One region of the Pseudoalteromonas sp. P1-13-1a genome, then DNA from elsewhere that is predicted to be linked to it. Evidence: predicted binding sites of a transcription regulator. Region 1 holds the regulator's gene; each other region holds the start of a gene.

Region 1 (6,533 bases):
TTCTATTAACTGATCAGTTAACAGCAATGTATAGCCTGTATCTTGATGAATAAAACGAGGGTGAATACTTTGCTGATTTAAAACCTCAGCCGCTAATGTACTTAGGGTGTAAACATCTTGCGTAGGTGCAACAACCGCGCAGCCATTTAAATTAGACTCGCTTATGTTTGCTCGCCCAGCAAAATAACTCACTACTTGATGCGTTGCTCCCGCGGGCACAACTAAGTATGTATCGCCGTTGTGTATAAAATGATGAAGGCTGTGTTGAATAAGTTGGCTAACATGCGCCACTTCACCCGCGTTAATACCTTCTACAAGTAGTAAATCAACGTTTTGTAATGTAGTAATGAAACGTTTTTGCTTAGCTTTGCCTTGTTTTACAATATTGGTAGGGGCAGTTTGCACATCAAAACTGCTACGCACAGCCAGTTTAATATTACTATGTTTTAAAGGCGAAAGCGTTTTTGCATGTAACACAGGGTTACCCAACCGAGCTAATAGGTTAGCTTGTTCACGGCACACCTTGTTGTACTTAATCGCCTTTTCAACTTTACGGGGATCTGCACTAAACACGCCAGGTGTATCAGTCCAAATACATACATTGTGTGCGTCGCAATAATTGGCTAATAAAGTGGCACTGTAGTCACTGCCATTACGCCCAAGCGTAACTGTTTCGCCATCAGCACTTGCTGCGATAAACCCTGTTACTACATTAATTTTATTTTCATCAATAACTTGGCTGCATTGCTGCTTGTTTTGCGCATGCAAAAGCTCCCCGCTTGTTACACTAAACAGCGCTCTAGCATCATGAGCACACGCTTGAATGTTTAATTGCGTTAAATAGGCCGCCAATAACCGCGCAGACCACAGTTCGCCATGCGCCAGTAGCGCCGCCTCTTGCAACTGCTGCTCATTGGCTTGCTCTGCCACATCACTTAGCTCTTGCGCTAACACAGCTAAAGCTGCGTGTTTAGCATCGGCTTTTAATAACGCTTCAATTAATGCTGTTTGGTGGTTACTCAATTGCAGTAAAATATCAGCAACGGCTTGCTTATCTTGTTGTTGATAACTTTGCCACAGCGAAACCAAGGTATCAGTGGTTTTACCCGCAGCAGATACAACCACGCAGTCGCCTGGCTGTGTGTGAGCAATAATAATTTTTGCCACGCTCTGATAGCGCTCGCTCGAACTTAAGCTCGAGCCACCAAATTTATGTACACTATTTACCATACTCAATCACCACAAAGCTGGATGGGCAGCCTGCTGCTTTACATCACCATTGGCATTGCCTGCGGCTTTACCAACGCGCCCTACATTTTTATTTTGTCCAGGTTTAACTAAGTTAAAAACACGCTCAAAATCAGCTAATAGATCTTCTACATCTTCAATACCGACCGAAATACGAATTAACGTATCGCCCACTCCCGCTTCTAGACGCGCTTTTGGCTCCATACCTGCGTGAGTCATGGTCGCAGGGTGACAAATTAAACTCTCAACCCCACCTAGCGATTCAGCTAAGCTAAACTCTTTAAGGCTTGTTAAAAACGCGGCAGCATCATCCACATCCCCCTTAATATCAAAGCTAACCATGCCACCAAAGCCAAGTTGTTGGGCTTTAGCAAGCGTATGTTGAGGGTGCGATTCAAGGCCAGGGTAGTAAACTTGGCTAACATACTCAGAGCTTTCAAGGTATTTAGCAATCGCCAGAGCATTTTCTTGGTGCTGCCTTAAGCGCACATTTAAAGTACGTAAACCACGTAACGTTAAATAGCTATCAAATGGAGCGCCGGTAATGCCAATGTTATTGGCCCACCAAGCAAGCTCATCACCAAGCTCTTGTGTTGCAGCAACAACTGCACCGCCTACAACATCAGAATGGCCGTTGATATATTTAGTGGTTGAGTGCACCACAATATCTACGCCAAACTTAATTGGGTTTTGTAATGCCGGTGATAAAAAGGTGTTATCGGCAGCCACTAATGCACCGCACTGTTTTGCTATATCCGTCACGGCTTTAATATCCGTTAGGCGCAGCACAGGGTTACTGGGTGTTTCTATCCAAATTAATTTAGGTTTGATGGTTAAAATTTGTTCTAGGCTTTCTGGTTTAGTTAAATCAAGTACTTTAAGTTTAAGCAAGCCGCGCTTTTCTAACGACGTAAATAAACGGTAGCTGCCGCCATAACAATCGTGAGGGATAACCAAGGTATCATCGTTATTTAATAACTGTGTGGCTAAATGCACAGCAGCCATGCCCGTAGCAGTAATAATGCCCCGCGCGCCACCTTCAAGCTCTGCTAGCGTTTCTGCTAAAATATCGCGATTAGGATTGCCACTGCGCCCATAGTCATATGCGCGCTTAGTATCAAAATCGGCAAACGAATACGTCGTCGATAAATAAATTGGCGGTACAACGGCGCCATGATGTTTATCGGCATCAACCCCATTTCGTACAGCAATGGTTGCTTTGTTTTTTTCGCTCATATTCGTCACCTGATTAATTTGGATGTTTAGACGTCTAAAAGAGTAAGTTATCCATTATAATAAGTCAAAGATTTTAAAGCTCTAGATGGCTAAAAATAATATACGTGTAAAGCCCTCATAAATCTTTATTTGCCGTTACAACCAGCTTATTAAGATAGATTGCTATCTATTATTTGACTATCTTTTTTAAAACGATAGAATTTCACGCATATTTACACGCTTTTTACGCCGTGTGAGAAATTAATAATCTGAGGCAACGATACATCTTATGGCTAAATGGAATGGTGAGTATATTCACCCATACGCAGAACACGGGAAAAAATCAGAGCAAGTTAAAAAGATCACCGTTTCGATCCCGCTAAATGTATTAAAAGTATTAACTGATGAGCGTACACGTCGTCAAATAAACAACCTGCGTCATGCAACAAATAGCGAGTTACTATGCGAAGCGTTTTTGCATGCTTTTACAGGCCAACCATTACCTAATGATGATGACCTACGTAAAGACAACGCAGAAAAAGTACCTGAAGAAGTTAAAAAAATAATGCAAGAAATGGGTTTAGAAGTGCCTATTTTAGACGAAGAATAAAACGTCTTTTTAAACAAAAAAACCTCAGCATGCTGAGGTTTTTTTGTTTAAGCGCTATATATTATGCCATGTAATTTTCAGGTAAGTCGATTTGTGCCACGCCCGATTCAACAGCCGCAATCGCAACCGCCTTGGCTATACGTGGTAATAAACGCGGGTCCATCGGCTTAGGAATAATGTAATCTGCACCAAATTCGAGCTTTTCTACACCCGCTGCTTTTAATACTTGCTCAGGCACTGGCTCTTTAGCAATACTACGAATAGCTTCAACAGCAGCTATTTTCATTTCATCGTTAATTGCGCTTGCACGCACATCTAAAGCACCACGGAAAATAAACGGGAAACATAAAACATTATTAACCTGGTTAGGGAAATCAGAACGCCCTGTGGCCATAATTAAGTCTTTACGTGCACTGTGCGCAAGCTCAGGTGCAATTTCAGGATCTGGGTTTGAACATGCAAATACCACTGGCTTATCGGCCATTAACTTTAGGTCTTCAGGTGCTAGCAAATTAGGGCCCGATACACCTACAAACACATCTGCATCAGCAATTACATCTTGCAGCGTGCGCTTATCTGTATTGTTAGCAAAAAGCTGCTTGTATTCATTTAAGTCATCGCGGCGGGTATGAATAACCCCTTTTCGGTCTAGCATATAAATATGTTCGCGCAGTGCTCCACACTTAATTAACAGCTCCATACACGCAACTGCTGCAGCACCGGCACCTAAGCATACAATAATGGCATCTTCTATTGATTTGCCTTGCACTTCTAATGCGTTAAGCATTCCTGCTGCAGTTACAATAGCGGTACCATGTTGGTCATCATGAAAAACCGGAATACTGCAGCGTTCAATAAGCGCTTTTTCAATTTCAAAACATTCTGGCGCTTTAATATCTTCTAAGTTAATACCACCAAACGTGTCGGCAATGTTGGCCACTGTATTTATAAAATCTTCGGTGGTGCGATGCTTAACTTCAATATCAATAGAATCAAGGCCGGCAAAACGCTTAAATAAGAGCGCCTTACCTTCCATAACAGGCTTAGAGGCTAGTGGCCCTAAATTACCTAAACCTAAAATTGCCGTACCATTACTGATAACTGCAACCATATTACCTTTACCGGTGTATTTATACGCATTGGCTGGATCTGCTGCAATTTCTCGCACAGGCTCTGCTACACCTGGGCTATAGGCTAATGCTAAATCTTGCACCGTTTCAGCTGGTTTTGTTAGCTCAATGCTGATTTTGCCTGGAACGGGGTGAGAGTGGTAATGTAATGCTTGTTCACGAAAATCTGACATAACGCGATGGTATCCTGCAATTTAAGTTAAGTGAGAGGGAGTATGGGGCTAAGATACTCTTATTAATTTTAAATTCCAAGCAATATCAGGTCTATCCTGTTATATGCTATATCCGTTAATTTTAAGTGATTTATCAGCAACTTCGCTAAAAGTTATCAACATTAAAAAATAAAAATTCATTTAAAAAGTGCTTTTTGAGGTTCATTTTACCTAAACAATATTTTTAGTATTTTGCATGATATTAGTCTATCAAACTGCACCATTATGGCGCGTTAATCACTGTTAAAAACAAATATCGCCACGATTAGCGCTTTTAGCAACTTGGTTAAAAATTAACGTATAAAAAATATAGAGAAGAATTGTCTGTTTGTCTGCAAAGCTTTATGCATATTCAGAATAAGAACAGGAAATAGTTATGCAGTGGGAATATGGTAATAATTGGTAGTTTTCTACCCAAAAAGGTGAATTTTAGACACAAAAAAAGCATCCGAAGATGCTTTTTTTTACTAAACAGCAATAATTATTTTTTGCTGCTAAGTGCACCGAAGCGCTTGTTGAAGCGATCAACACGGCCGCCAGTGTCTAAAATCTTTTGCTTACCAGTGTAAAACGGGTGACACGCTGAACATACGTCTAGGTGAATGTCTTTACAAAGAGTAGAACGAGTTTCGAATTTGTTTCCGCATGAACATGTTGCAGAAATTACTTCGTACTTAGGGTGAATACCTTCTTTCATAGGAACCTCTAGTTAAGGCCGCATCGCTCTCCAAACCCGAAGTCTGGCACCATACGTCGTTAAAACAAATTTATAGGCCGCGGATTTTATCCAACTAGCCTGCCCCGCACAAGCTTTAATTACGCTTTTTGTCAAAAAAGTAACCAACTAGCCTTAGAGCGACTATTTGAGTATAGGTTTTTAGCCTTATTTTTAGTACATTAAGCTATTACCCTTTATCACATGAGTTGTTATGCGCTTTGTTGAAGTTGCTATAAAAGTTCCGTTACCACGCACCTTTGATTATAAAATAGATGAACAACTTATCTCGCCCTCAGCGACAATTATGCCAGGGATGCGTGTTTTGGTGCCTTTTGGGAATCAAAAGAAAGTAGCTGTTGTTCTTGCACTTAAAACGCATACCGATGTACCCGAGAACAAAATTAAAGCGGTTAGTGAAGTTATTGACCAAACCCCCATTTTATCATCGCAGCATTTAGAACTGCTTAGCTTTACCGCCCGCTATTATTGCTACCCACTCGGTGAAACTATACACATTGCGCTGCCTAGTGCGCTTCGCCAAGGTGAGCACCCTGATAAAACCAGCATAAGTATGGTTAGTCTTACCGAAAAAGGCGCAAAAATACCGTCATTAAAAGCGAAAACCCAATTAAACTTGTTAAAGCAGCTCGCACAATCAGGTAAGTCATCATTAACCGAACTAAAAGCGCTCGGCTTTAGTAAAAAAACAATAGATGCCTTAATAGATAAAGAATTTATAACCCAAAGCATTGAGCACGACAACCAATGGCAAAGCGTTGCGCCCACAGTCGGTACTAAGCCAGTACTGAATAAAGAGCAAGCCGTAGCGTGCACAACAATAAATCAAAGCGTTGGTTTTAATAGCTTTTTATTAGAAGGTGTGACCGGCAGCGGTAAAACCGAAGTATATTTACAATGCTTAGAAGAAGTCCTCAAACGTGGCGAACAAGCCCTAGTACTAGTACCTGAAATAGGGTTGACGCCACAAACCGTCAACCGATTTCGTCGTCGCTTCCCTGATACCCCAATAATGCTATGGCACTCAGCCCTCACCGATAACGAGCGCTTGCAAACATGGCGTTTTTGCGAAAAAGGCAGCTGCGCAATTGTAATAGGTACCCGTTCAAGTATTTTTCTCCCTTTTTTAAAGTTAGGAATGATAGTGGTTGATGAAGAACACGATTCATCATTCAAACAGCAAGATACCTTACGTTACCACGCACGCGACTTAGCAGCTTATCGGGCATTTCAGCATAAAATACCGCTTATTTTAGGCAGTGCCACCCCAGCACTGGAAACACTGCACAAAGCTATAAACAATAAATACCAACTTTTAAGCCTTACAGAGCGCGCGCAAACAGCAACCGATAATAAGTTTATGTTGCTTGATATGAAAGGTC
Region 2 (6,533 bases), on a different contig from region 1:
TCATCAGCTAAATTAAGCTCTACCAATCGTTTTAAATAGGTAATGCTGTTTATATCAATATGGTGGCATTTAAGGCCAACGTGCTTTTGCTCAATATGGCAAATAAGAACGTCCATTCTTATTTCTATATCGCTTTGTGGCAAAGTAAAGCGTAGTGTTGCGTCGCTGTCTTTTTTACCATTAAAAGCGTCACATTTTGTGATCAGCGCTCCGTGTAACGATACATCAAGCAACTTACATGGGTAAGTGCTCCCTGCAAATTCTAGCTGTGCAGAAGTTGAAAAAAGAATGCGCGAGAACTGACGACGATTTTCCATAAAACGAGTGCCTTTTTTGTAATATTTTAAACAAGCATAGCGGGAAATAGCGCATAGCGATAAAAAAAGGCATAAAAAAGCCCCGCATAAATGCAGGGCTTGTTGTATCAGTTAACACTTAACCAATTTTTTTGTACTTAATACGCTTAGGTTGCGCAGCTTCTGCACCTAAGGTCTTTTTAAGCCACTCTTCGTATTCAGTGTAGTTACCATCGAAAAAGTTAATTTGGCCTTCGTCGCGGTAATCTAAAATGTGTGTTGCAATACGGTCAAGGAACCAACGGTCATGCGATATACACATTACACAGCCTGGGAACTCTAAAATAGCGTTTTCAAGCGCGCGTAGTGTTTCAACATCAAGGTCATTGGTTGGCTCATCCAGTAGTACCACGTTACCGCCCGCTTTTAAAAGCTTAGCAAGGTGTAAACGGTTACGCTCACCACCCGATAAGTCTTTTACAAACTTTTGCTGGTCGTTACCTTTAAAGTTAAAGCGGCTAACGTATGCACGGCTTGGGAACTCAAAGTTACCAATTTTTAGCACATCTTGCCCGTCAGATATTTCTTGGAAAACAGTTTTGCTTTCGTCCATATTGCCACGGAACTGATCAACTGTTGCAAGCTCTACAGTTTCACCTACGCTGATGCTGCCGCTATCTGGCTGCTCTTCACCACTTAGCATTTTAAATAGGGTTGATTTACCCGCACCATTGGCACCAATAATGCCTACAATCGCGCCTTTTGGCATACTAAAGCTTAAATCGTCGATTAATACGCGATCGCCAAAGCTCTTACGTAAGTTATTCACTTCAAGCACTTGGTCGCCTAAACGCGGGCCTGGTGGAATAAATAGCTCGTTAGTTTCGTTACGCTTTTGGTAATCAGACTGCTGTAGCTCGCTAAACTGCGCCATACGTGCTTTAGACTTAGCTTGGCGGCCTTTAGGGTTTGAACGCACCCATTCAAGCTCTTGTGCAATTGATTTTTGACGTGCTTTTTCTGATTTTTGCTCTTGTTGTAAGCGCGCATCTTTTTGCTCAAGCCAAGAAGAGTAGTTACCTTCCCACGGAATACCTTCACCACGGTCAAGCTCTAATATCCAGCCAGCTACATTATCAAGGAAGTAACGGTCATGGGTTACTGCCACAACAGTGCCTTCGTAATCATGTAAGAAGCGCTCAAGCCATGCAACCGACTCAGCATCTAAGTGGTTAGTAGGCTCATCGAGAATAAGCATATCTGGCTTTTCAAGTAATAAACGACAAATAGCAACACGGCGGCGCTCACCGCCTGAAAGGTGCTCAATTTTAGCATCCCATTCTGGTAGACGCAGTGCATCAGCAGCGCGCTCTAAAACGTTATCGATGTTGTGGCCATCGTGCGCTTGAATAATCGCTTCAAGCTCGCCTTGCTCTTTTGCTAGGGCGTCAAAGTCAGCGCCGTCCATTGCGTACTCGTTGTACACTTCGTCAAGGCGGTTTAGGGCGTGTTTTACTTCACCTACAGCTTCTTCAACTATTTCGCGTACTGTTTTGCTTTCATCCAGTACTGGCTCTTGCGGTAAGTAACCAATTTTAGTGCCCGGTTGAGGGCGTGCCTCACCTTCAAAGTCTTGGTCAACACCGGCCATAATGCGAAGTAATGTAGATTTACCAGCACCGTTTAAACCTAGCACACCAATTTTAGCGCCAGGGAAAAAGTGCAGCGAAATATCTTTTAAAATTGTGCGCTTAGGTGGCACAACTTTAGATACTCGACTCATCGAGAAAATAAACTTATCAGGTAAAACCATGGAGGAAAGCCTTCAAATAATAATAAAAATTTCAATGTTGTATTGTAGTGGCTCACGGGTGAAACAGTCAACGAATGGCGGGTTTTAAAGCGCTAATGGCTGCAGGTTGATAAAGTATAAAATCATGAATAAATTTCATTTAGACATCTATACATCTAGAGGTTGATATTTTTGGCATTCTGTTCATAATGAGAGCGTATAAATTCTCGGTTTTTATGAGTAGGAGTAAAATATGCCAATCACAGTAAAAGACGAGCTACCGGCTATTGCCCGTTTGCGTGAAGAAAACGTGTTTGTAATGCCAAAAAGCCGTGCAAAAACGCAAGAAATTCGCCCAATGCGTTTGGCTATTTTAAATTTAATGCCTAATAAAGTAGAAACCGAAGTACAGTTTATTCGTTTGCTTGCTAATTCTCCTTTGCAAGTAAATGTAGAGCTATTACGCCTAGATACGCACCGCAGCAGTAGCAATTCAGAAGAGCACCTAGATACTTTTTACCGTTATTTTTCAGAAGTAAAAGACAATAACTACGATGCATTGATCGTTACCGGCGCACCACTCGCTCACCTTGAATACGACGATGTAGCCTACTGGGATGAGCTAAAAGTGATTATTGACTGGGCAGAGCAGCACGTTACATCTACGCTGTTTTCGTGCTGGGCGGCGCATGCAGCGTTGTATCACCGTTACAATTTAAAGCGTGATTTAAAAGAAGATAAACTCTGTGGCGTGTTTACCCACCAGTGTTACTTTGACCATGGTGCGCTTACGCGTGGATTCGACGATACCTTTTTAGTGCCGCACTCACGTTATGGCCACATAGATATAAATAAAATTAATGCCTGCGACGATATAGTCGTGCTGGCAGGCTCTGAAAAAGTAGGCGCTTACTTAATGAAAAATAAGTCGGGCAGCCAAGTGTTTATAACCGGCCACCCAGAATACGATGCCGACACACTAAAAGCAGAGTACGAGCGCGATTTACAAAAAAGCCCTAATGCGCCAAAACCCGAAAACTATTTTCCAGATAACGATGCAAGTAAAAAGCCCTCAAAAACGTGGCAAAGCCATGCCTTTTTGCTGTTTTCGAACTGGTTAAACTACTACGTGTACCAAACTACACCTTATGATATTAATTTAGTTAGCCAAGATGTGAGGACTAACAACTATGCCGAATAACGTGCCAAACAAAAATAAGCAAAGTGAATTAAGCGCTGCGCTAAAACAGCGTATTTTAATTTTAGATGGTGCAATGGGTACCATGATCCAAACTCACAAGCTTGAAGAAGAAGACTACCGAGGCGAGCGTTTTAAAGACTGGCACGTACTAATTAAAGGCAATAACGATTTATTAAGCCTTACAAAACCCGAGCTAATAACCGATATACACCGTAGCTTTTTAGCCGCCGGTGCAGATATTATTGAAACCAATACCTTTAACTCAACCACCATTTCGATGGAAGATTACGACATGGCCAGCATAAGTCGTGAGGTAAACCTAGAGTCGGCCAAGCTTGCGCGCGCTATATGTGACGAGTTCACAGCCCAAAACCCAAAAAAACCACGCTATGTAGCCGGTGTGTTAGGGCCAACCTCTAAAACCTGCTCTATCTCGCCAGATGTAAACGACCCAGGCTATCGTAATATTACCTTTGATAAGCTGGTTAATGCGTATGTTGAGTCTACTCTTGCATTAATGGAAGGCGGCGCTGATTTAATACTTATCGAAACCATATTCGACACCCTCAATGCTAAAGCAGCCTCATTCGCAGTAGAAGAAGCGTTTGAGCAAGCCGGGCGCACATTACCAGTGATGATCTCGGGCACCATTACCGATGCCTCAGGCCGTACGCTTTCAGGGCAAACAACCGAGGCATTTTATAACTCTATCCGCCATATTAAGCCTATTTCAATTGGCCTTAACTGCGCCCTAGGGCCAGATTTACTTCGCCAATACGTAGAAGAGCTTTCGCGCGTATGCGAAACCTTTACCTCAGTGCACCCAAATGCGGGTTTACCCAATGAGTTTGGAGAATACGATCTAGAAGCAGACGACATGGCAAAAGAGATCATAGATTGGGGTAAATCGGGCTTTATAAATATTGTGGGTGGGTGCTGTGGCACCACGCCTGCGCATATTCGCGCCTTTGCTAAAGGGCTTGAAGGCGTTAAACCTCGCCCTTTACCAGAGCTTGATGTTCGCATGCGTTTATCAGGCCTTGAAGCCTGTAACTTAAATTAAGGAGCCGACAATGACTCAACAAATTGCAGTATTTACCAATGTCGGCGAGCGTACTAACGTAACCGGTTCAGCCATGTTTAAACGCTTGATCATGGAAGAAGATTACGAGACAGCGCTTAACGTTGCTCGCGAACAAGTAGAAAACGGCGCCCAAATTATTGATATAAACATGGACGAAGCCATGTTGGACTCAAAAGCAGCCATGGTTAAGTTTTTAAACTTAATTGCCTCAGAGCCCGATATATCTAAAGTGCCTATTATGGTCGACTCCTCTAAATGGGATGTAATAGAGGCAGGCCTTAAATGTATTCAAGGCAAAGCTATTGTTAACTCAATATCGCTTAAAGAGGGTGAAGAGCCGTTTAAACGCCAAGCTAAAATTATTAAACGATTTGGCGCAGCCGCTGTTGTTATGGCGTTTGATACCGAAGGCCAAGCCGACACCGCAGATAGAAAGTACGAAATATGTGAGCGCAGCTACAAAATATTAGTCGATGAAATAGGTTTTCCGCCGGAGGATATTATATTCGACCCTAATATATTTGCTGTAGCCACCGGTATAGAAGAGCACGACAACTATGCCGTAGAATTTATTGAAGGCACACGCCGCATTAAGCAAAACTTACCTCACTGTAAAGTGTCGGGTGGGGTGTCAAATGTATCGTTCTCATTCAGAGGTAATAACCCCGTACGTGAAGCCATTCACTCGGTGTTTTTATACCACGCGATAAAAGCGGGTATGGATATGGGCATTGTAAACGCAGGGCAGCTTGCGGTTTACGACGACATCCCCGAGGAACTTCGTAAAGCCGTAGAAGATGTAATCCTTAATACCGACCCCGGTGCAGGTGAGCGACTTGTAGAAATAGCCCCTAAGTTTTCGGGTATGGCACAGGCCGAACGCGTAGAAGATTTAGAATGGCGCACATGGCCTGTTGAAAAACGCCTAGAGCACGCCCTTGTCAAAGGCATTACCACCTTTATAGATGAAGACACGGAAGAGTGCCGCGCAGCTGCCGATAAACCTATTCACGTGATTGAAGGGCCGCTCATGGATGGCATGAACGTGGTAGGGGATTTATTTGGTGCAGGTAAAATGTTTTTACCGCAGGTTGTTAAATCTGCCCGTGTAATGAAGCGCGCAGTGGCCTACTTAGACCCATTCATAGAAGCTGAAAAAGAAGAAGGCGCCACTAACGGTAAAGTCGTTATGGCCACCGTAAAAGGCGACGTGCACGACATTGGTAAAAACATTGTGGGCGTAGTACTGCAATGTAATAATTACGAAGTAATCGATTTAGGCGTAATGGTACCTGCCGAAAAAATATTGCAAACCGCGATTGACGAAAAAGCCGACATAATCGGCCTTTCGGGTTTAATTACCCCATCGCTTGATGAAATGGTACACGTAGCCAAAGAAATGACCCGCCGAGGCTTTGAGTTACCACTTATGATTGGCGGCGCTACGACCTCTAAAGCGCATACTGCAGTAAAAATAGAGCCACAGTACGACAAAGGCGTAGTGTACGTAAATAACGCCAGCCGGGCAGTGGGCGTAGTATCCAGCTTGTTATCAAACGATCTAAAACCCGCCTTTTTAGAAAAAACTAAAGCCGAGTACGAAAAAGTACGCGAGCAGCAAGCACGTAAAAAACCACGTTCTAAACCGGTTACCATACAGCGTGCCCGCGATAACGCCGCCAAGCTTGATTGGGATAATTACACGCCTCCTGTGCCTAAAAAACTGGGCGTGACTGAGTTTAAAAATGTATCAATCGCCACGTTGCGTAAATACATAGATTGGACCCCGTACTTTATGACGTGGTCAATCGCTGGCAAATACCCACGCATAATGGACGATGAAGTCGTTGGCGAGCAAGCACGTAGCTTATTTAAAGATGCTAACGACATGCTCGACGACCTTGAAAAGTCAGGTGCTTTGCAACCTTTAGGTGTTATTGGTTTATTCCCTGCAAACCGCGTGGGCGATGACATAGAAATTTACACCGACGAAACTCGCAAAGAGCTGTTAACCATCTCGTGCCATTTACGTCAACAAACCGAAAAAACCGACTTTGCTAATTACTGTTTGGCCGACTACATTGCGCCAAAAGGCACACCTGATTACTTTGGTGCGTTTGCCGTAACGGGCGGTTTAGAAGAAGACGACTTAGCCGATGC
Region 3 (6,533 bases), on a different contig from region 1:
AATAAACACATACTGCACGTTGTCTGTTTGCAGGTTATCTTTAATCACGCGATTAACATCAGCAAGTGTTAGCTTTTCAAGTTTATTTGTCACGTACTTTACAAACGACTCCGTATTATAAAATTCGCTATCAAGTGCATAGCCTAACTGGCGGTTTTGACTTGCGACAAGCTGCGGTACGTAGTTAATTAAAAAGTTACGTGTTGCTTCAAAGTCTTTTTCGGTTAAACCATTTTTAATGAGCTTATCCAGCTCAAACAATGCAGTACGCGTTGCAAAGTGTGCATCGTTATTAGAGCGCAGCGGGCGTAACCAGATTTGGAATATTTGCTCAGAGCGTCCTAAGTTTGCATCAGGTTTAGTTTGAAACATACCACGCGGGAAGTACTCAATGTAGGCGTAATCACCGTAGTTCATACCCCGTGTTTGTCGAATTCGCTCATACAGGTATGAGTTAGAACTACGATGCTCACCAAAGTACGAACGCACAAGCCAAAGGGCGGTCCAATCTTCGCTGCTACGAATGGTATCAATTGGGAAACCAAACGATACCGCGGTAGATTGCGCTGACTTTTCTACAATTGTTGCATGATGACCTTTAAGTTCTGGCGCATCAGGAATACTTAAACGGCTTTGCTCGCCTTTAGGTAAGGTTGCTAAATCGCTCTTAATTTCGGCTTTAAGTGCTTTTGGCACAGCGCCAATTAAACCCAGTGTTAGTTTAGATTGGGTAAGCTCTGTGTTGTAAAATGCTTTTACATCATCAAGCGTTAGCGCTTCTAAATCCGAAATATCGCCGTAGTTGTAGCTTTCGTATGGGTGGCCTTTATAAAGCGTGCTGTAGAGTACTTCTTTACCAAGCTCTTCGTCGTTAGAGGCTTTTAAGCCCGATTTAATACCGTCGATCATTTCTTTTTTAAGGCGTTTAAAGTCATCGTCTCTAAAACCTGGGTTAAGCAGTTGCTCGCTTATAATTGCATACCATGTTTCAGCATTGTCTTTATGTATACGCCCTTGGAACGACAGCATTTCTTTATCTATTTGATAACCGAAACTACCCGCAAGCGGGTAAAGCGCTTTTTGTATCTCTTTGTAACTCGTACTTTGCGAGCCACCTTGAGCAAGCATAGCGGCTGTAAGCGCAGCAACCCCTTTTTTACCTTTAGGGTCTGCGGCAGCCCCTGTATTGAATAAAAAGTTTACGTCAATCAGTGGCGAGCTATTGGTTTTATCAAGCACTTTAAATACTGGCGCTTCAGGCGCTTTATCAAGCTTTGCAACTAACGCGTTTAAGCTTGCTTCCTGCTCAAACCCTGGCGCTTTATCAAGTGCCGACATAGTTACGGTTGTACGCGCGTCATCTACAAAGTATTTATTAGCCACGGCTTTAATATCTTGTGCTGTGATGTTGTCGGCCGATTTATAAAGTTGGTTAATTACCTCTGGATCGCGCTCAAAATGCATGTACCTTGCAAGGGTTGACGCAATTGCTTGTGATGAATCTAAGCCGTTAATAAAGCTGTATTTAAGGTTCGATTTTAAATCACTTAGTTTTTGCTCATCAACAAGTTCGGTACGTGCTTTTGCGTAAGTGCGATTAATAGCATCGCGTGCTTTTGCTAAATCATCTTCATTTTCTACTTTTACAAATACATGCAATAAACCAGGATCTTTTGTTTCTGGATTATAGGTAAACATTTGACTCGCTATTTGTTTTTCAACAACCAGCTCTTGATATAAATCTGAGTTATTTGAAAAATAAAGTTGTGAGATTAAATCAAGCGCGGCTCTATCTTTTTTTGCAGGCTCCCAGGCCGCACCTTTGTAAGATACAAGCAACCAATGACCAGGCAGACCTTCGTTTTTCTCATGTACATATTTAGGCGCTTGTTGTGCAGGCTCGGCTTTTATATCGGCAACGTAATTGCCTTTTTTCCAGCCACCCCAATGTTTTTTCACCATCGCCATCGTGGCTTTAGGGTCTACATCGCCGACAATTACTAGCGATACATATTCTGGCTTATAAAACTTATCAAAAAATTCTTTACCGTACGCCATTTGATCTGGCATGGCTTCAATATCTTCAAAAAAGCCCATGGTGGTATGTTTATAGGTGTGTGTATCAAACGCTTCTTCGCGAACTGCGCTCAATAACTTACGAATTGGGCTGGCGTTATTTTTTAAATACTCCCCTTTAACCGTTAGCGCTTCGGTTCTAAATTGCTCTTCGGTGTAGGTTAAGTTTTGAAAAATATCGGCTTCAATTTCAAGTACTTTATCAAGGTGCTGCTTTGAAAAGTTTAAATGGTAGTTTGTGTAATCATTAGTGGTGTAAGCACGGTTATCTACCCCTGCATTTTTAAAAATGGCAGTGTATTCGTCTTGCGGGAATTTTTTAGAACCTTTAAACATCATGTGCTCAAAAAAGTGAGCAAACCCGGTTTTACCTTCTTTTACTTCATTTCGTGAACCAACCGATACCGGAATTTGCAGCGACACTACATCGGGGTAATCGGTTTTAACAACCATTACACGTAAGCCGTTATCAAGCTCTTCGATTAAGTACTCTTGCGAAAATACACGCTCATCAGCAGCTGTTGTTTGCTGTTGCTGTGCTGCTTGGGTGTTTTCGCTTTGCTGTGTTGCGCAGCCTGTTAGCGCCAGCGATACCGCTAAGCTTGTTGCTAGTAATTTAAATTTCATTGTTGTCCCTTTTTAAATTGAGCAAATTTGTTATTAGATTTAATGCTAATTCATAGTTGATTATGCCCTAAAGCAAATGATTGTAAGAGCTTTGCGACAGTTTTAATGTAAACAACTGTGTCAATTCCCTATTTTAAAAACACTTAAGCATGAAAAACACTCAAGTTAATTGAAAAACTTTCACCAAATAAATCTATCTAGACGTCTAAATGGCTGCTATATTAAATTACATACATTGGACTAAGCTGGAATGAGGATTATGGCTTTATCACTACAAGAAAAAATAGAAGACACCAATCAAGGTGTTTATCTTATTGGTACTACCCCGCCTAAAATTGGTACTGATAAAGTGCAACTAAAAATCATTGCAGAAAAACTACTTGCTCGCTTACACGAAATTGAATACGACGGCGTAATAATTTACGACATTCAAGATGAAAGTAGTCGTACAGATAAAGCACGCCCATTTCCGTTTAAACAAACTGTAGACCCACGTGAATACAGCCACTTACTACGTAATTTATCTGCTCCGGATGTCATTACTTACAAAAGTGTGGCACAGCGTGATGTAGAAGAGTTTAAAGGCTGGTTGGATGAAACCAAAAACGACTACGATTTAAAAAATGTGGTTTTAGTGGGTAGCCCTTCATCGGTGGGTGATATAAAACTAAGCTTGCCCAATGCCTATAAAACGCTTGCAGAGCAAAGTGATGACTTCTTTTTAGGGGGCGTTACCATAGCAGAGCGCCATGCAAGTAAGCGAAATGAGCACGAGCGCCTTATAGAAAAAACAGCACAAGGGTGTCAGTTTTTTATATCGCAAGCGGTTTACGACGCACAAGCAACGATAGAGCTAATCACAAGTTATGCGCGTACCTGTAAAGCGCAAGGTATTACACCAAAACGAATTATTTTAACGTTTACCCCGTGCGGTGGCGATAAAACCTTAGAGTTTATGCAATGGTTGGGTATCTCAGTGCCAGAGGCCACTAAATGGCGCATGCTTGATGCAGAAAACACCTTAAGTGAATCGGTACGTATTTGCCGAGAAAATCTCGACCTAATACTCAAAAGCTGTGCACACCTTGATGTGCCACTGGGCTTAAATATTGAAAGCTTAACAAACCGTAAAGAAGAAATTGACGCATCAATAAACTTATACCGTTTATTAAAAGCCACGATGGAATTAAACTTAGCCGAAAAACAAATCGCTTAACGCCTCATTCTCCCCGTTTATAGCAAGCCTAATGGCTTGCTTTTTGTTGCTATGTTTAAGTGTATTGCTTTTATTATTATGCTTTTTTAGCCAATTTGTACGCTTGTTTATTTTTATACATTTGATGATCGGCCAAATTTAATAACGTATCAAAGGGTTGCTTTTGTTTATTAGTAAAACTTTCGCCTATGCTGAGTGTCAGCGCGCATACGTTGTTTTCTAATAGTGCGTTTGTATACTCAATTTTTATTTTATCAATAATATGGTTAAGCTTACTTCTATCACTAATTTGCATTACAGCTACAAATTCATCGCCCCCTAAACGCCCTACTATATCAGCCTCTCTTAAGTGTGTTTTTAAGGTATTTGCCAAAATGATTAGCGCCTGATCGCCTATATCATGGCCGTAAGTGTCGTTTAGTTTTTTAAAGTCGTTTATATCAATAAACAAGCAACACACATCAAAACCCAAACGCAGTGCTAAATTAAGTTTGTGTTGGGCAAGTAAGCTTAGTGCACGGCGGTTATAAATGTTGGTAAGCGGGTCAAGCATGGCTATTTCGCGCATTTGCTCAAAGCTATAAATAAGGGCTAAATCGTCTTCAATTAAATCACGCAGCTGCTCTATTAGTTCAAAATACTCATTGGTATAACTGGTTTTTGTTGAATCTTTTAAACACAATGTACCGAATACATTGCCTTCAGGCCAGTGAATTGGCAGGCCAAGGTAGGATTCAACATCATCTTCAATCACCTCTGGCATGGTATTCCACTGCGCATCATTACTGGCATTATTTACATATAAGGTTTTGTTGTTTTCGGCTACATATTTACAAAACAAGGGCGTTTCTGGAGGGAGTATAGGGTTGGTTTCAAAGTGTGAGCCGCCTTCATTTGCTCTAATAACTACGCGATAGCCTTTACTAGTAGCCTGAACTATATAGCCGGAAGGTGCCGAAAAAAGCCCCGTAATCAGATCAATGGTCTTTTGCCATTTATGTAACGATATTTGGCCATCGATACCAGAAAATGCCCATTTATCTGTTTCAAACATAACTATACCTCAGCTATTTAGTCGCCTCAGTATAGCTAAATAAATATGTTTAAGGCTACTTTCTGCGGCGTTTAGTTGGTGCTCTTTGCCCCGTAATGCGCTTTTTATCGCGATCTTTACGGGCTTTATTGGTGTTTTTACGGTTATCTTTAGGGGGCTTGTTTAAATCAGGCTCGTAACCTTCTAGCCATTGTGGTGTTAAACGGGTATCAAGTAGTACTTCAATTTCTTCCAGTAACCATTGCTCATCAATACTTACCAGCGACATGGCAAGGCCTTGCTCGCCAGCGCGACCTGTACGGCCAATTCGGTGTACGTAATCTTCTGCTATGTAAGGTAGCTCAAAATTTATTACGTATTTAAGCGCGGGAATATCTAAACCGCGGGCAGCTACATCAGTGGCAACTAATACACGCGTTGAGCCTTCTTTAAAGTTTTGTAATGCACGGTCGCGTGCACCTTGCGATTTATCGCCATGGATAGACTCAGTTTTTAAACCGTCTTTACACATTTCTTTGGCAAGTTTATCGGCCATTTGTTTTGTACGCGTGAATATAAGTACTTGGCGCCAATTTTTCATGCCAATCATGTGTGATACAAGCTCACGCTTTCTATCTTCATCAACTGCGTAAATAACTTGCTCTACTTCCACGGCGGCTGAGTTACGTTTATCAACTTCAATCAGCTCTGGGTTTTTAAGTAGTTTTTTACTCAGCTCAAACACGCTGTCATCAAATGTGGCTGAGAACAATAAGGTTTGGCGATCGCCTGGAATGTGGCGCAAAATACGTTTTATTTCATCAATAAAGCCCATATCCAGCATACGGTCGGCTTCATCAAATACTAACGAATCAACACTTGAAAGCACCACACTGCCTTTAACGATATGATCAAGTAAACGCCCAGGTGTTGCGACTATCACTTGCGCCGTTTTAAGTGCTTTAATTTGCGGGCCAATACTTGCGCCGCCATACGCTAAAGCGCCTTGAATATTACTGCCTTGAGCGTATTTTTCAAAGCTTGCAAATACTTGCTGAGCAAGCTCACGTGTGGGGGTTAAAATAACTACTCGGGCTATACCTGGCTCATCTTTTTTTGGTGTATTTAAAAGCTTATGTAGTAGTGGTAATACAAAGGCGGCTGTTTTACCTGTGCCTGTTTGCGCACTGCCCATTACATCGCTGCCCGCTAATATGTGCGGAATAGTTTTAACCTGAATGGCGGTAGGCGTGGTGTAATTATTTTGCTCAATTGCTGTTAGTAATAACGAATCGAGTTTTAGAGATGAGAACGATGTGGCAGACATAGGCTTAGCTTTAAAATAACAAAGAGCACCATTATACCTGAGCTTTAGCAATAAAAAAGGCGCTATAAATAGCGCCTTTATTTAAAATAAACTTTAAGCCGGTTTTAAGGTGGCTTTTCGCTCATTATAAAACGCGATTAAGTCATCAACCGTTGCTTGGCAGTATTCACGAATACCCGACACCACCATGTGCTTTTCACCAAAACCGACTTTTTCGCCGTTTTCTAGTAAATTAAAGCGCAAGGTAATTTTGC

What was found. The regulator MetJ, encoded in region 1, represses methionine synthesis genes. The targets are predictions, from matches to a motif close to TAGACGTCTAGACGTCTA.
Region 2: the regulator MetJ is predicted to act here: its motif matches at 2,250-2,267, upstream of metA (homoserine O-succinyltransferase).
Region 3: the regulator MetJ is predicted to act here: its motif matches at 2,902-2,919, upstream of AN391_RS09205 (methylenetetrahydrofolate reductase).

What each region holds. Positions count from the first base shown of each region.
Region 1 is NZ_LKDV01000006.1:70,072-76,604, reverse strand. Features, by position in the region: gene metL (bifunctional aspartate kinase/homoserine dehydrogenase II) at 1-1,230, opposite strand, end outside; gene metB (cystathionine gamma-synthase) at 1,237-2,484, opposite strand; gene metJ (met regulon transcriptional regulator MetJ) at 2,753-3,073, shown strand; gene AN391_RS06140 (malic enzyme-like NAD(P)-binding protein) at 3,135-4,376, opposite strand; gene rpmE (50S ribosomal protein L31) at 4,897-5,112, opposite strand; gene priA (primosomal protein N') at 5,345-6,533, shown strand, end outside.
Region 2 is NZ_LKDV01000050.1:11,296-17,828, forward strand. Features, by position in the region: gene AN391_RS19100 (PilZ domain-containing protein) at 1-317, opposite strand, end outside; gene ettA (energy-dependent translational throttle protein EttA) at 436-2,109, opposite strand; gene metA (homoserine O-succinyltransferase) at 2,342-3,289, shown strand; gene AN391_RS19115 (homocysteine S-methyltransferase family protein) at 3,279-4,352, shown strand; gene metH (methionine synthase) at 4,363-6,533, shown strand, end outside.
Region 3 is NZ_LKDV01000011.1:82,336-88,868, reverse strand. Features, by position in the region: gene AN391_RS09210 (pitrilysin family protein) at 1-2,703, opposite strand, end outside; gene AN391_RS09205 (methylenetetrahydrofolate reductase) at 2,963-3,919, shown strand; gene AN391_RS09200 (sensor domain-containing diguanylate cyclase) at 3,996-4,973, opposite strand; gene AN391_RS09195 (DEAD/DEAH box helicase) at 5,029-6,279, opposite strand; gene AN391_RS09190 (DUF3581 domain-containing protein) at 6,373-6,533, opposite strand, start outside.